DNA from 4 places in the Streptomyces sp. NPDC056503 genome. Region 2 is predicted to be linked to each of the others. Evidence: riboswitches for the same ligand, from Rfam matches in the RefSeq annotation. Region 2 holds a riboswitch; each other region holds the start of a gene.
The links. Region 2 has a riboswitch for cyclic di-AMP ahead of ACFQ8C_RS03210 (transglycosylase SLT domain-containing protein). Riboswitches for the same ligand answer to the same signal wherever they lie in the genome.
Positions count from the first base shown of each region.

Region 1: another riboswitch for cyclic di-AMP. It lies ahead of ACFQ8C_RS24130 (M23 family metallopeptidase); the one in region 2 lies ahead of ACFQ8C_RS03210 (transglycosylase SLT domain-containing protein).
Region 3: another riboswitch for cyclic di-AMP. It lies ahead of ACFQ8C_RS36300 (C40 family peptidase); the one in region 2 lies ahead of ACFQ8C_RS03210 (transglycosylase SLT domain-containing protein).
Region 4: another riboswitch for cyclic di-AMP. It lies ahead of ACFQ8C_RS02735 (peptidoglycan DD-metalloendopeptidase family protein); the one in region 2 lies ahead of ACFQ8C_RS03210 (transglycosylase SLT domain-containing protein).

Region 1 covers NZ_JBHTST010000087.1:21,951-25,433, forward strand. The annotation lists gene ACFQ8C_RS24125 (aldo/keto reductase) at 1-235, opposite strand, end outside; gene ACFQ8C_RS24130 (M23 family metallopeptidase) at 317-1,516, opposite strand; cyclic di-AMP (ydaO/yuaA leader) riboswitch at 1,528-1,679, opposite strand; gene ACFQ8C_RS24135 (PP2C family protein-serine/threonine phosphatase) at 1,916-3,130, opposite strand; gene ACFQ8C_RS24140 (MerR family transcriptional regulator) at 3,282-3,483, opposite strand, start outside.
Region 2 covers NZ_JBHTST010000006.1:73,621-77,103, reverse strand. The annotation lists gene ACFQ8C_RS03220 (phosphocholine-specific phospholipase C) at 1-401, shown strand, start outside; gene ACFQ8C_RS03215 (hypothetical protein) at 418-1,089, opposite strand; cyclic di-AMP (ydaO/yuaA leader) riboswitch at 1,420-1,605, shown strand; gene ACFQ8C_RS03210 (transglycosylase SLT domain-containing protein) at 1,610-2,518, shown strand; gene ACFQ8C_RS03205 (phosphoribosyltransferase family protein) at 2,512-3,483, opposite strand, start outside.
Region 3 covers NZ_JBHTST010000235.1:1,444-4,926, forward strand. The annotation lists gene ACFQ8C_RS36290 (8-amino-7-oxononanoate synthase) at 1-1,077, shown strand, start outside; gene ACFQ8C_RS36295 (ATP-binding protein) at 1,246-1,683, shown strand; gene ACFQ8C_RS36300 (C40 family peptidase) at 1,788-2,264, opposite strand; cyclic di-AMP (ydaO/yuaA leader) riboswitch at 2,268-2,474, opposite strand; gene ACFQ8C_RS36305 (hypothetical protein) at 2,789-3,094, opposite strand; gene ACFQ8C_RS36310 (ATP-dependent Clp protease proteolytic subunit) at 3,102-3,483, opposite strand, start outside.
Region 4 covers NZ_JBHTST010000005.1:97,818-101,300, forward strand. The annotation lists gene ACFQ8C_RS02730 (SGNH/GDSL hydrolase family protein) at 1-661, opposite strand, end outside; gene ACFQ8C_RS02735 (peptidoglycan DD-metalloendopeptidase family protein) at 821-1,798, opposite strand; cyclic di-AMP (ydaO/yuaA leader) riboswitch at 1,803-1,959, opposite strand; gene ACFQ8C_RS02740 (tyrosine-protein phosphatase) at 2,354-3,175, shown strand; gene ACFQ8C_RS02745 (DUF6126 family protein) at 3,198-3,362, opposite strand; gene ACFQ8C_RS02750 (helix-turn-helix domain-containing protein) at 3,384-3,483, opposite strand, start outside.

The DNA.
Region 1 (3,483 bases), on a different contig from region 2:
CGCGGGCGGCCAGCCAGCGGCCGATGATCGTCTCGGACTCTCCGCCCTCGTTGCCCTCGACCCACTCGGAGTAGACATCGGCGGTATCCACGAAGTTGCCGCCGGCGGCGGCGTAGGCGTCGAGGACGGCGAAGGACTGCCGCTCGTCGGCGCTCCAGCCGAAGACGTTGCCGCCGAGGGAGAGCGGGAAGACACGCAGGTCGGAGGTGCCCAGCGGGCGCAGAGGTGAGGTCATGAAGTGACCAACCCCCTGCGCCGCCGGGCGTATTCCGGTCGAGGAGCCTGAACCCCGACCGGAACGCTCACGGGTCGGGGATCAGACCGACAGGCCCTTGGAGCGCAGCCACTCCGCCGGGTCGATGCCCGAGCCGTCGGGAGTGTGGACCTCCATGTGGAGGTGGGGGCCGGTGACGTTGCCGGTGGCGCCGACGCGGCCGATGGTCTCGCCGGTGGTGACGGTCTGGCCGGCGGCGACGGTCATCGAGGAGAGGTGGCAGTACCAGACCTCGGTGCCGTCCTCCAGCTCCAGGACGATCCGGTAGCCGTACGAGCCGGACCAGCCGGCCGACTTGATCGTGCCGCCGTGCACCGCCTTGAGCGGGGTGCCGGTGGGCGCCGCGAAGTCGAGGCCCGTGTGGTAGCCGGAGGACCACATCGAGCCGGACTGCATGTAGGTGGAGGTGAGGGTGTACGAGGAGAGCGGCATCGAGTAGCTGGCGGCCAGCTTGGCGAGCCGCTCGGCCTCGGCCTTCTCGGCGGCGATGCGCTCGGCCTCGGCCTTCTCGGCGGCGAGCCGCTCCGCCTCCGCCTTGGCCTTCGCCTCGGCCTCGGCCTTCGCGGCGGCGTCGGCCTTGGCCTGGGCGTCCGCGGCGGCCTTCTCGGCGGCCAGCTTCTCGGCGGCGAGCTTCTCGGCGTCCACGGCGGCCTGCTGCTGCTGTTCGGCCTGCTGGAGGATGCGGGCGCGCAGGGCCTCGCCGGCGTCGGCGGTGGAGGCGGTGCGCTCCTCGGCCTCGGTGCCGGCGGCGGTGTCGGCCGGGGCGGTGTACGTGACCGAGGTCAGCGGCTTCGCGGCGACGCCGCCCGCCGCGACCGGCACGGACTCGCGCACCGAGGCGGTCGGCTCCTCGTCGCCGCCGGGCAGGAGGTCGCCGACGCCGGGCAGGTCGTGGGCGTCCGGCAGCCCCAGGTCGGGCAGGTCGGGGAGGGAGATGGCGACGGGGGCCTTCTCCTGCGCGGTGGCGAGGCCGCCCGCGCCGACGGCGGCGATGACGCCGACGCCGAGGACGGTGGAGGAGCGGGCGAAGTTGGAGCGCTGCTTCACGACCCGGTGCCGGCCGCCGGAGCGGGTCTCGGCGCGCAGGGAGCCCTCGGTCGGGTTCCACTCTCCGGGCGCGGGGGTGAAGGAGGCGGTTTCGTACGCGCCCGGCGCGAAGCCGTCCGGGTCGTCCGCTCCGACGCCACCCCGGGCGCCGAAGGGATCGAAGGGGGCTTCGGGTACGGGGGTGTTGGACGCCACGGAGGCGCGCTCCTTTCCTTCCTTCTCGCCTACCGGGTTAGCTGACGGGTTCGGAGCAGGAAGGTCTCCTACGGGCGTCTTCGCACGGAAGAGGTGCGAGGGGCCCGATTCACCCCAAGGGTTGGTTCCCCGGTTCCCTTACGGGATTCGGCGCGTGCGCGCGGAGCCGCCTCTTGCGGCGGCTGGGACGACCGCGCTGCGTTATCGAACGTTAATAGACACGACGGTCCGATTCCAAGCCGTTCCCCTTGATCATTCATTGAATTGGCAGGGATTCGCCCGAGTTGACCCCCCTTCAGTGACACCCCGCCCAACCCCGTGAATCTGACGTTATGTCAATTGTTATCTCTGTGAGACCCCTCGGGCACGGAACGTGACCGACCCCGTGGGTCCTCCCGCTCACCGGCCGGGCGGCACCACCGGCATCGTCCGCCGCCGCTCCGGCGCCCCGGCCGTCGGCCGGCTCACCGCGAGCAGCGCCATGTCGTCCGTCGAACCGCCGCCGGTGTGCCGCCGCACGTCGTCCACGAGCGCGTCGAGCAGCTCCTCCGGCCCGGGGAAGACCGCCCCCGCGAGCCGGGCCGCCGGATCGTAGAAGGCCCCGTGCCCGTCCCGCGCCTCCGACAGCCCGTCCGTGTAGAACAGCAGCGTCGCGCCCGGCGGGTAGGGCCGCTCGTCGGCCTGGTCCGGCCAGACCGACAGCTCCCCCATGCCGAGCGGCAGCGCCGCCTCGGCCGGCTCGACCGGCTCCAGGCGCCCGTCCCCGTACAGCAGCAGCGGCGGCGGATGCCCCCGGTTCACGATCCGTACGGCCCCGCCCTCGCGCGGGATCTCGGCGAGCACCGCCGTCGTGAACCCCTCGAAGGCGTCCAGCCCCTCGCGCCGGGTCCCCTCCCGCGTGAGGGCCCGTTCGAGCCGCGCCGCCACCCCCTCCAGGCCCGCCTCCTGCTCGGCCGCCTCCCGGAAGGCGCCGATGACCACGGCCACCGCCTCCACCGCGTCCATCCCCTTGCCCCGCACGTCCCCGACCACGAGCCGCACCCCGTGCGGGGTGTCCTGCACCGCGAACAGGTCGCCGCCGATGAACGCGTCGGCCTGCGCCGCCTCGTACCGCGCCGCGCACTGGAGCCCCGCGATCCGCTCCGCCGGCATCGGCAGCACCGCCCGCTGCGCCGCCTCCGCGATCACCCGCGCCGACGCGAGCCGCTCGCCGCTGCGCCGCACCACCAGGTTGATCACCATCGCCAGCGCGGAGACGGTCACCACGGTGAGGGTCTCGGTGAGCGAGGGAACGTCGGAGAGCGTGTGGTTGTACCCGTGCAGCCCGATCGACGCGAGGATCGCGGCGATCCCGGTCAGCAGGGTCGTGAGCCGGGAGAAGAAGGGCGCGGCGACCAGCGGGGCGGCGGAGAAGAGCGGTGCCGCCGTGTACGAGGCCGGGGTGAGCATGTCGAAGACCACCCCGCCGACGATGATCAGCGGCGGCAGCGCCCGCAGGAACCTCCGGGTGGCCCCGAAGGGGACGGGCGACCGCGTCTCGCCCCCGTAGGGGCCCCGGGGCGCACCGGACCCGGCGATACGGCCGCCGGGCTCCTCGCCCCGAGGGTGCGCCACCTGAGTACTCCTGACCGGTCGGGGCCCGCCGCCGGGCCGTGCGGGCCGGGGCCGCGTCCCGCGACCGCACACCCCTCCAGGGTCCCCGCCCGGCCCCCGCCCGGCGACCGGCGGGGGTCCGACCGGCGTACGCCCCGGAGCGGCGCGGGCCTCACAGGTTCCGCTCGGCCCACACCGTCAGGGCGTCCCGGACCAGGACGGCGGTGCCCTCGCCGTGCCGGTCGTAGTTCTTGGTGAACCTGGGGTCGTCCACGTACATCCGGCCGAGCCCGATCAGGTACTCCTTCGTCGGCCCGGTGGTGACCGACAGCCACTCGTACTGCCTCCGGGCCAGGGCCTGCACCTCGTCGCTG
Region 2 (3,483 bases):
ACATCGGGCTCGGCTCGGGCTCGGGGAAGTACGACATCTCGATGATGGGCCCGAACCGCTTCCTCCGCCGCTTCATCGGCGACGCGTCCAAGGCGGGCAAGGCGATCGAGGTGGCGGCGCGCTTCGCCACCGAGCCGGGCACCGGGAAGACGGCGATCTGGTTCCGGATGACCAACGCCTCCGGCGGCCCGGTCTCCTTCACCATCCGCTCCCACGCCTACCGCACGGACGGCCCGTGGACGTACACCGTCGCGGCCGGCTCGTCCCGGGAGGACTACTTCAACGCGGTGGCCTACGCGGACGGCTGGTACGACTTCACGGTCCTGGCCGACATCGACGGCACCTGGTCCCGCCGCTACACCGGCCACATCGAGACGGGCGCGCCGAGCGTCACCGGCTGACCGGCCCGCAGAGCCCTCACCTCCCGGCCAGGGCCGCGCGCCGGATCGTGGCGTCGACGAGCGCGAGCGCCTCCTCGGCGGTACGCCCCGGGGCGCGGTTCCAGGGGCCGATGAGCCCGTGCCACCCCCGGGACCGCAGCTCGGTCATGATCCAGGCGCCGGCCTCGTTCATGGTGGACGCGCTGCCGTGGCCGAGCCGGTGGGCGGCGAGCAGCGCGCCGCAGAGGCACCGGGCGCCGCGCGCGTCGCGCAGCCTGTACGGGGTGTTCTGCCAGCCCCACTCGGTCAGCACCCTGCGCGCGTACGCGAGGTGGACGGAGGGACGCACGTCGGCCCGGCCGATCCTGCGCCAGACGTGCAGCCGGTCCGGGAGGGCGGCCCCGAGCCGGCCGGGCAGCGGACGCTCGGCGGGCGGGGGCGGGGGAAGCGCGTCGAGCGCGCCCAGCGCGTCGGCGACCAGCCGGTCCACGGGGACGGAGAGGAGACTCCGCCAGGCCTCGGGCGCGGGCGCGGGGCCGGGAGCGGTCGCGGGCACGGGGCCGGGGTCGGGCGCCGGCACCGGGGTGGGGGCAGGAGCAGGGGAGAGCAGCCGTTCCCAGGCGGCGCTCTCGTAGAGGCGGGCCGCCTCACGGTCGAGGGCGTCGGGGTCGAAGGCGTCGGGATCCAGCAGCGGGGCGGGGGAGGACATTCCCACATCATTAGCGAGAGATGTCTGGTTTGCGACTTATGCTCCGAGCGTGTCGCCCCCTTCACCGACACACAGGGAGGGCATTACGCCGCACAATTCCCCGAAGGTAGCGAGCCGCCCTATTCGGACATTGCGCCCCCAGTGACGCGACTCACTCCCCCCGCCCCGCCGACGCCCCGCCACCCGTCACGAGCCGTGCGGCACAAGGGATTCGGGAAGGGGCGCCGAAACGGTAGATCTTGAATTCGACACGTTCGATCTTCGGTGCTCCTTTTCACCCGCATTCCCGTCTTGTTCCCCGCCGTATTCCTCGCCTACGGTCACCTCCATTCGGACGGATCGCCGAATCCTGCCACCGTCCGAAAGACCTCCCATTTCACCCGACGGCAGGAGCGGGGGACCCACCACACCGCCGGTCCGGCCATCCGGAACGGCTCGGGGTGAAGCCGCGTGCGCGCGGCCGGACAGCTCCAGTCCGAACCCGACAGCTCACCTCGCAGGCGCCGGAGAGGAAACCGTCATGCCCGCTCACGGCAAGCACCGCCGCCCCCGACGCCGCCCCGTCTCCCGAGGTATCGCCTTCGCCGGCACCGGCGGCGTGGCCCTCGCCCTGCCCCTGGTCGTGCCCGCCACGGCCGGCGCCGAGCCCGTCGCGAGCACCGCCGCACCGGCCGCCGCCGTCACCGCTCAGGCCGTCCGGGCCGCCGTGCCCGCGCAGGCCCCCGCCGCGCCCGCCGCCGCCCGCGCGTACACCGTCGTGAAGGGCGACTCGCTTTCCCTGATCGCCCACCGAAAGGGAATTCAGGGCGGCTGGAAGTCGATTTACCAGGCCAACAGGACGGCCGTGGGTGACAACCCGTCACTCATTCACCCGGGCCTTGAACTGACGATTCGTCGGGATTCCGCGAAGGCCGCCCCCGCGCCGGAGAAGAAGGCCCGGAAGAGCTCCGCCGACTCCGCGTCCAAGAGCGACGCCAAGCCCGCCGCCAAGCCCGCCTCGGCCGGTTCCGCCGAACGGGCGAGCCGCTCCGCCGCCCGCGCGGCGGCCCCGGTGGTCCAGGCCCAGCCGGCCTCCGTCAAGGCCGTGCCCGCCGCCGCCACCCAGTACGCCGACAACCTCGACGGCTGGATCCGCGAGTCGCTCGACGTCATGGCCCGCTACGGCATCCCCGGCTCGTACGACGGCATCCTCCGCAACGTGATGCGCGAGTCCTCCGGCAACCCCCGCGCCGTCAACCTCTGGGACTCCAACGCCGTGAAGGGCACCCCCTCCAAGGGCCTGCTCCAGGTCATCGACCCGACGTTCACGGCCTACCACGTGCCGGGCACCTCGCTCGACCCGTACGACCCCGTCGCGAACATCACCGCGGCCTGCAACTACGCGGCCGACCGCTACGGCTCCATCGACAACGTCAACGGCGCCTACTGATCCCGCCCGTTCGGATCCGGTCTGTTCGGATCCAGTCTGTTCGGATCCAGTCTGTTCGGATCCAGTCTGTTCGGATCCGGGCCGCCCGCGGCCACCCCGAAGTGGCCGGTGAACCAGTCCGCCGCCAGCGCCGCCACCTCCTCCAGGGCCCCCGGCTCCTCGAAGAGGTGGCCGGCGCCGGGCACGACCTCGACCCGGCTCTCGCAGCGCAGCAGCGCCCCGGCCCGCCGGTTGAGGTCCAGGACGAGCTCGTCGCTCCCGCCGACGACCAGCAGCGTGGGGGCCGTGACCCCGGCGAGCCGCTCCTCCGCCAGGTCGGGCCTGCCGCCCCGGGACACCACGGCCGCCACGTCGTCGTCCGGTTCCGCCGCCGCCCACAGCGCGGCGGCCGCACCCGTACTCGCCCCGAAATAGCCGCGCGGCAGGCCCTCGGCACCGGGCCACCGGGCCGACCAGGCGGCGGCACGGCCCAGCCGTTCGGCGAGCAGCGGGGTGTCGAAGACCCGTGACCTGTCGGTCGCCTCGGCCTCCGTGAGCAGGTCGAAGAGGAGGGTGCCGAGCCCCGCCCGGTTCAGCTCGGCGGCCACCGCGCGGTTGCGCGGACTGTGCCGGCCGCTGCCGCTGCCGTGCGCGAAGAGGACCAGCCCCGCCGCCCCGTCGGGCACCGCCAGATCACCCGGCAGCTCCGGACCGCCGGCCGGGATCCGTACCGCCGTGTGCCGGACGACCGGGCCGCGGGCCGCCCTGCTCCGGTCGAGCCGGTCCACCACCTCGGCGTCCGGCGTCTGGTCGAACTCCCGGTAGAACTGCCCGACCGCGTAGAACCCCTGCGGGGCGTGGACGGCGACCGTCTCGTCGGCCTCGCCCCCGAGCCGCGCCGTCCAGCCGTACGGCGCCACCGGGACGGCCAGCACGATCCGGGCGGCTCCCGCGGCCCGGACCACCCGGCAGGCGGCGAGCGCGGT
Region 3 (3,483 bases), on a different contig from region 2:
CGGCCGCGCCCGGCCGAGTCGGACCTCCTCGACCTGGCGGGCAACGACTACCTCGGCCTCACCCGGCACCCCGAGGTCACCGGCGCGGCCGCCGAGGCCGCCCGCCGCTGGGGAGCCGGAGCGACCGGTTCGCGGCTCGTCACCGGCACGACCCGGCTGCACACCACGCTCGAAGCGGAACTGGCGGCGTTCTGCGGCTTCGAGGCCGCCCTGGTCTTCTCCTCCGGCTACACCGCCAACCTCGCCGCGCTCACCGCGCTCGGCGGCCCGGGCGCGCTGGTCGTCTCCGACGCCGCCAACCACGCCTCGATCGTGGACGGCTGCCGGCTCGCCCGCGCGGAGGTCGCGGTCGTCCCGCACGCCGACCCCGAGGCCGTACGCAAGACGCTCGACGCGCACGAGGGGCGGCGGGCGCTCGCCGTCAGCGACTCCGTCTTCTCCGTCGACGGCGACCGGGCCCCGCTGGAGGAACTCGCCGCCGCCTGCCGCGAGCACGGCGCCGGGCTCGTCGTCGACGACGCGCACGGCTTCGGCGTCCTCGGCGCGGGCGGCCGGGGCGCGCTTCACGGCGCCGGGCTCGCCGGCGACGAGGACGTGGTGGCCACCCTCACCCTCTCCAAGTCGCTGGGCAGCCAGGGCGGTGCGGTCCTGGGTCCGGCCCGGGTGATCGAGCACCTGGTCAACGCGGCGCGCACCTTCATCTTCGACACCGGGCTCGCCCCGGCCGCCACCGGCGCGGCGCTCGCGAGCCTGCGGCTGATCGCCGCCGACCCGGGGCTCGCCGAGCGGGCGCGGACGGTCGCCGTGACGCTGCACCGGATGCTCACCGAGGCCGGGTTCGCCTCGGCCCGGCCCGACGCGGCCGTGGTCTCGGTCCGCGCGCCGGGGCCCGAGGAGGCGCTGCGGTGGGCGGCCGACTGTCGTGAACGGGGGCTGTCCGTGGGCTGCTTCCGGCCCCCGTCCGTGCCCGACGGCGTCTCGCGGCTGCGGCTGACGGCCCGCGCGGACCTGACGGACGCGGAGATCGAGCGGGCGGTCGCCACGATCGCGGGGACCGCGCCGGCCGGCGCCCGCTGAGCACCGCGCGGCGGCCATGAACCGTCGACAGACCGAGAGTTCACCGCTTCGGGCGACAGAACGGGGCATATCTCGGGAGAACGACCCACCCGCGCGCCGGATCGGTGGGAGGCTGACGCGGAGCGCGATCCGGGGCGACGGCCCCGGCGGGAAAGGGACGACGTCGCCATGGCAGATCACCAGGAAGCATCCGTCACCCTGCCGAGCGATCCCGCCGCGGTCGCCACGGCGCGGAGGTTCGTGGCGGAGGTGCTCGGCCGCTGGGGTCTGGAGGACGGCGGCGACACGGCGGACTCGATCCGGCTGATGGTGTCGGAGCTGACGACCAACGCGGTGCTGCACACCTTCGGACAGTCGCCCACCTTCACGGTCGAGCTCCACCTCGACCGTGAGGAGGTCCTGCGGATCGGCGTCACCGACAGCCATCCGCGCTTCCCGCGGCGGCTGCCGGCCGCCGTCCAGCAGGACAACGGCCGCGGCATGGTGATCATCCGGGTCCTCGCGGCGGAGGCCGGCGGACGGCTCTCGGTCACGGCGACCGCCGAGGGCGGCAAGACCGTGTGGATCACGCTGCCCTGGGCCGTGGCCGCCGTCCCCGCCTGCTGAACCGGTTCTCCGGCACGGCCCGGCGGAGGAGGAACGGGGGCGCCTGCGGTGAGGGGTGCGGCGGCGCCACCGCACCCGGGGACACCACCGCAGGCGCCGGTGGGTCAGCGCACGCGACCGTAGAAGACCTTCGAGGACCAGATCCTGTCGAGCTTCACCCAGGAGCCGGTCTTGGGCGAGTGCCAGATCTTGCCGCTACCGGCGTAGATCCCCACGTGGTAGACCCTGCCGCCCGAGTGGAAGAAGACCAGATCGCCCTTCTGCCGGCTGGAGGCGGAGATGTGCCGGGTGTTGTTGTACTGCTGCTGCGCGGTGCGGGGCAGCGACTTTCCCGCCTTCTTGTACGCGTAGACCGTGAGTCCGGAGCAGTCGAAGCGGGTGGGCCCCGCCGCGCCGTACCGGTAGGGCGCGCCCTTCTTGGAAGCGGCGACGCCCAGTGCCTTCGTCGCGTGGGAGGTGGCTGCCTGGGCCTCGGGTGCGGCCCCCGGGGCGAGGAGCGTGCCGCCGACGGCGGCGAGGGTGAGAGCCGAGACGGCTCCGGCCCGGGACAGCAGGGACGGGACATGCATCTGCGCGGTCATGCGCAACCCTTCGTCAGCCGCCTGTGAAGGATGACCTGTCGGGTTCGGGCAGGCGAAGATGCCCGGCCGCGGCTGCGGCTTCACCCCGAGGGACGGCCGCGCTGGGGATACAGCGCGGTCGACCCGTACTGCTCGGGTCCTCCACTCCTGCCGATCCACTCCTGTCGACCAGACGTCCGGGACGGCGGCAGGACTCGGCGTCCGCCCGGACCGCCCCGCCTGGGTGGCGGGGGCTTGTCGTCGTCGAGGATCTTGACCCACGGATCGGGCGAAAACCGAGCGGAAACGGCGTTATGTGAGGCTCCTCACGACTGATCCATACGGGTGGACAAGACGGTTTCGTGATCGTCGTAGGTTTGGCCGACGAGCCTCGTACCAGCGTCGGAATGCCCGATTCCGCCAAATGCGTACACCTGTTGCGCAACTCGCACACTTCACCTGTCGATTTCGCGACTACGCCGAACGGGGGACGATTCCTGCGTCCCGTGTCGGCCGTCCGGGGCTCGACACGACACGACGGAATGTCAACTCGCCCGCGCTCCGGGCACGGTGACACGAGCCGCCCGCCGCTCGCCGTCCAACACCCGCAGGGCGCAGGCCAATGTCTCGGCGTGGACCTCGCTCTCGCCCCGCATATGCATGAGCGTCAGGGCCTCGCGCAGCGCCTCCACCCGCCCGACCAGCGCCTGGGCGGCCCGCAGGGCTCCATAGGTATGCGATCCCCTGGATGGATTGATCTTTCCCAGGAGGTCCACGACTTCGAGGTACGCGTCGATCAACTGCCCCTCGGCGCGCGTCAGGGCGGGCAGCGGCGGAAGCTCCGGCACCATCGCGGCCTCACCGCGCTGCCGGTGCGCCGGAGCCGGCCCGGCGCGTGCCGACGACGTCGTCGACCAGGCCGTAGGCGAGTGCGGCCGGCGCGTCGAGGACGGTCGTGCGGTCGGTGTCGGCGGCGACCCCCTCCGGGTCCCGGCCGGTGTACGAGGAGAGGAGGTCCGTCATCACGTCGCGCAGTCGAAGCAGTTCGCGTGCCTGGAGGTCCAGGTCCGAGAGCTGGCCGGTGAGCGGTTCGTCGAGGACCGGCTGGCGCAGGGTGACCCGGGCGCCGGGCAGCATCAGGCGCTTGCCGGGCGTCCCCGCGGCGAGCAGGACCGCCGCCGTGGACCCGGCCTGGCCGAGGCAGGTGGTCTCCACGTCGCTCGCCAGGCTGCGCATCGTG
Region 4 (3,483 bases), on a different contig from region 2:
GCAGCGGCGGCCACGCCTGGTCCGGGTCGGCCGGCACCGGCAGGCCGAGGACCTGGGCGGCGCGCAGCGCGACCCTGGTGTGGCCCTCGGGCGAGAGGTGCAGCCGGTCGTCGTCCCAGGCGCGCCGGTCCTGGACCGACCTCAGCGACCACAGGTCGAGGACCGGGCAGTCGTAGCGGTCGGCGATGGAGCGGACGTGGGCCGTGTAGGTGGCGATCTTCCCGCGCAGGTGCTTGAGCACGGGCACGTCACGGGTGTCGAAGCCGGTGGTCACCATGACGGTGCCGACGGCGGAGGTGAGGTCCTTCACCGCCCGCTCGAAGCGCTCGGCGACGTCGTCGGGGTCGGTGCCGGGGCGGATGATGTCGTTGCCGCCCGCGCAGAAGGTCACCAGGTCGGGGGCGAGTTCCTTCGCCCGGGGCACCTGCTCGGCCACGATCTGGTCGAGGAGGCGGCCGCGGACCGCGAGGTTGGCGTAGCGGAAGCCCTCGTGGTCCGGCAGCTGGTCGGCGAGGAGGACCGCGAAGCGGTCGGCCCAGCCGACGTAGGTCCCGTCGGGTCCGGGGTCCCCGACGCCCTCGGTGAAGCTGTCACCGATCGCCGCGTACGACCCGAATGACCCGAACGTGTTCTCGTCTGTTGCTCTCGAATCGTCTGCCACGGAAGCACATCCTTCCTTTTCGGATGTGACCTACGCGACCGTAAGGAGGGGTTGACGGCGGGTGACATATGCCACCGATAAAGAATTTGCCAAGCCGGAATAGGGCGAAGGCCCGGCACCAGGGTGCCGGGCCTTCGTGCGGCCGCGGGGCCGGACGGGTCAGATCGAGACGCCGTGCTGGCGCAGGTAGGCCAGCGGGTCGACGTCCGAGCCGTAGCTCGGCGAGGTGCGGATCTCGAAGTGCAGGTGCGGGCCGGTCGAGTTGCCGGTGGAACCCGAGAGGCCGATCTGCTGGCCGCCGCTCACCGACTGGCCGGCGGAGACGGCCAGGGAGGAGAGGTGGGCGTACTGCGAGTAGTTGCCGTCGGCGTGCTGGATGACGACCTCGTTGCCGTAGGCGCCGCTCCAGCCGGCGGAGACGACCGTGCCGGCGCCGACGGCGCGGACGGTGGTGCCGGAGGAGGCGATGAAGTCGGCACCGGTGTGGTAGCCGGAGGACCACATGGCACCGGCGGTCCGGTACGAGGTGGAGACGCCGCCGGCGACCGGGGTGACCCAGCCGGAGGAGGAGGACTGGGCGGCGGCGGCCGGGGCCGCGGCGCGCTCGGTGGAGCGGGAGGCGCGGGTCTGCTCGCCGGAGGACGGGGCCTCCTGGGTGACCTTCGCCTCGGCCTTCGGGGCGGCCTTGGCGGCGGCCTTCGGGGCGGCCTTGGCGGCGGCCTTCGGCGCGGCCTTGGCGGCGGCGGCCTTGGCGGGGTTCTTGGCGCCGAGGGTGAGCTTCATGCCCGGGAAGATCAGCGAGGGGTTCCCGCCGACGACCTGGCGGTTGTCGGCGTAGAGCCGCTCCCAGCCGCCGGCGACGTCGTGGTCGGCGGCGATCTTGGACAGGTAGTCGCCGGCGACCACGGAGTACGTGGTCGGGGCGGCGGCCTTGGCGGCCGGGGCGGCGGCCTGGACCTGCGCGGCGGCGACGGCCACGGTGCCGGAGACGGCGGCCGGGGCGGCCTGCTCGGCGGCGTGGGCGCCGGTGGCGCCGATCAGCGGCAGGGCGACGACGGCGCCACCGGTGCCGGCGGCGACGAGGCCACGGGTGATCAGGGTGGACTTCTGGCGGCGGTGCTTACCCTTCGCGGGCATGGCGAATTCCTCTCCGGCGCCTGCGAGGTGAGCTGTCGGGTTCGGACTGGAGATGTCCGGCCGCGTTTCTCACGCGGCTTCACCCCGAGCCGTCCTGCGTCGCGGGACCGGCGTACTTCCTTGGGTCCCCCGCTCCTGCCACGCATGGGTGGGTGCGAATTCCGGACGGTGGCAGGATTCGGCGGTCCGACCGGATTGACGGCGACGCTAGACGAGCGGGGTCGGCGCGAACAAGCCATGGAATTCGCCGGACATTCCGGGACGATCTTCGGCCCCGGAATTCCGGTCACCCTCCGTGGATGACGGTCCCTCGATTCCCTTTTCGGGGAGGGAGGTTGGGCCGGGCGGTCGGCCACGATCCGTCACTTCTATGACCCTGCTCACGCACGGAATTCCATCTCCCCCGCAACCAGGGCGCGTTACCTCAAGACCTTCCAATACGGACAGATCGCCCATTACCGACCAGGGGGGTGCGCCGCGCCGCGCTCGACGGGATGATTGCGGGGGGAACCGATCCCGTCCCGGCCCCGCGAACGCCTACCCCCAGGAGCATCCGTGACGCAGCAGCTGCCGCAGGTCCAGCCCCTCGAACCCGGCGAGCCCGAGCTCGCGGCGGTCCGCAACTTCCGGGACGTGGCCGGCCTGCCGACCACGGACGGGCGCGCCGTCCGGCCCGGCGCCCTCTTCCGCAGCGGCCACCTCGCCGACGCCACCGAGTCCGACGCGGCCTTCCTCTCCGACCTCGGCCTGCACACGATCTTCGACTTCCGCAACGCCGCCGACGCCAAGGTGGAGGGCCCGGACGTCGAGCTCCCGGGCGTGCGGAACGTGAACATACCCCTGAGCGACCCCGCCGACGGCAAGGAGTTCTGGCGGATGGTCCGCGAGGGCGACCTCGACACGCTGCGGGGCCTGCTGGGCGACGGCAAGGCCGCGGAGCGGATGACCTCCTCGTACCGCCGGATGATCGTGGAGCGGACCGCCGAGCACAGCCGGGTCCTGCACTCCCTCGCCGAGGAGGCCGTCCCGGCCCTGATGCACTGCGCGGCCGGCAAGGACCGCGCCGGACTCTCGATCGCGATCACCCTGCTCGCGCTGGGCGTGGAGCGCGAGGCCATCGAGGCCGACTACGTGAAGTCCGACGCTCCGCACCGCCGCTACAAGGTGCGCCGCAGCTCCACCGCCCGGGACGCGATGGCGCCCGAGGTGATGGAGCTGCTGAGCCCGCTCTTCGACGCGCGGGTGGAGTACCTGCGGGCCGCCTTCGAGACGATCGACGCGACCTGGGGCTCCGTGGACGCCTACCTCGCGGAGGGCCTGAAGCTGGCGCCCGAGACCCGCGAGCGGCTGCGGGAGCGCTTCCTCACCGAGGCGTGAGCGGCCGCTCCCGGGGGTCCGGCTACTGGTTCTGCCCGCCCAGCATGAAGAGCAGGTAGAGGAAGCCGGCGAAGAGGTGACCGGCGACCAGGTAGGCGAAGAGGCGGAGCACCAGCCCCTTGGGGAACTTCCCCTCGCCGCGCTCTTCGCCGGTGACCGGGGCAGAATTCACGGACTTGTCGGACATGTCGACCAACCCTTCGGGGGCTCAGCGGGGGTGCGGGGCGCCGCCGCCCAGGCACGTCTCGGCGGCGGGGCTCTGCAGGAGCGTGTGGACGAACAGCACCTCGGCACCGGCGCGGCCGGCC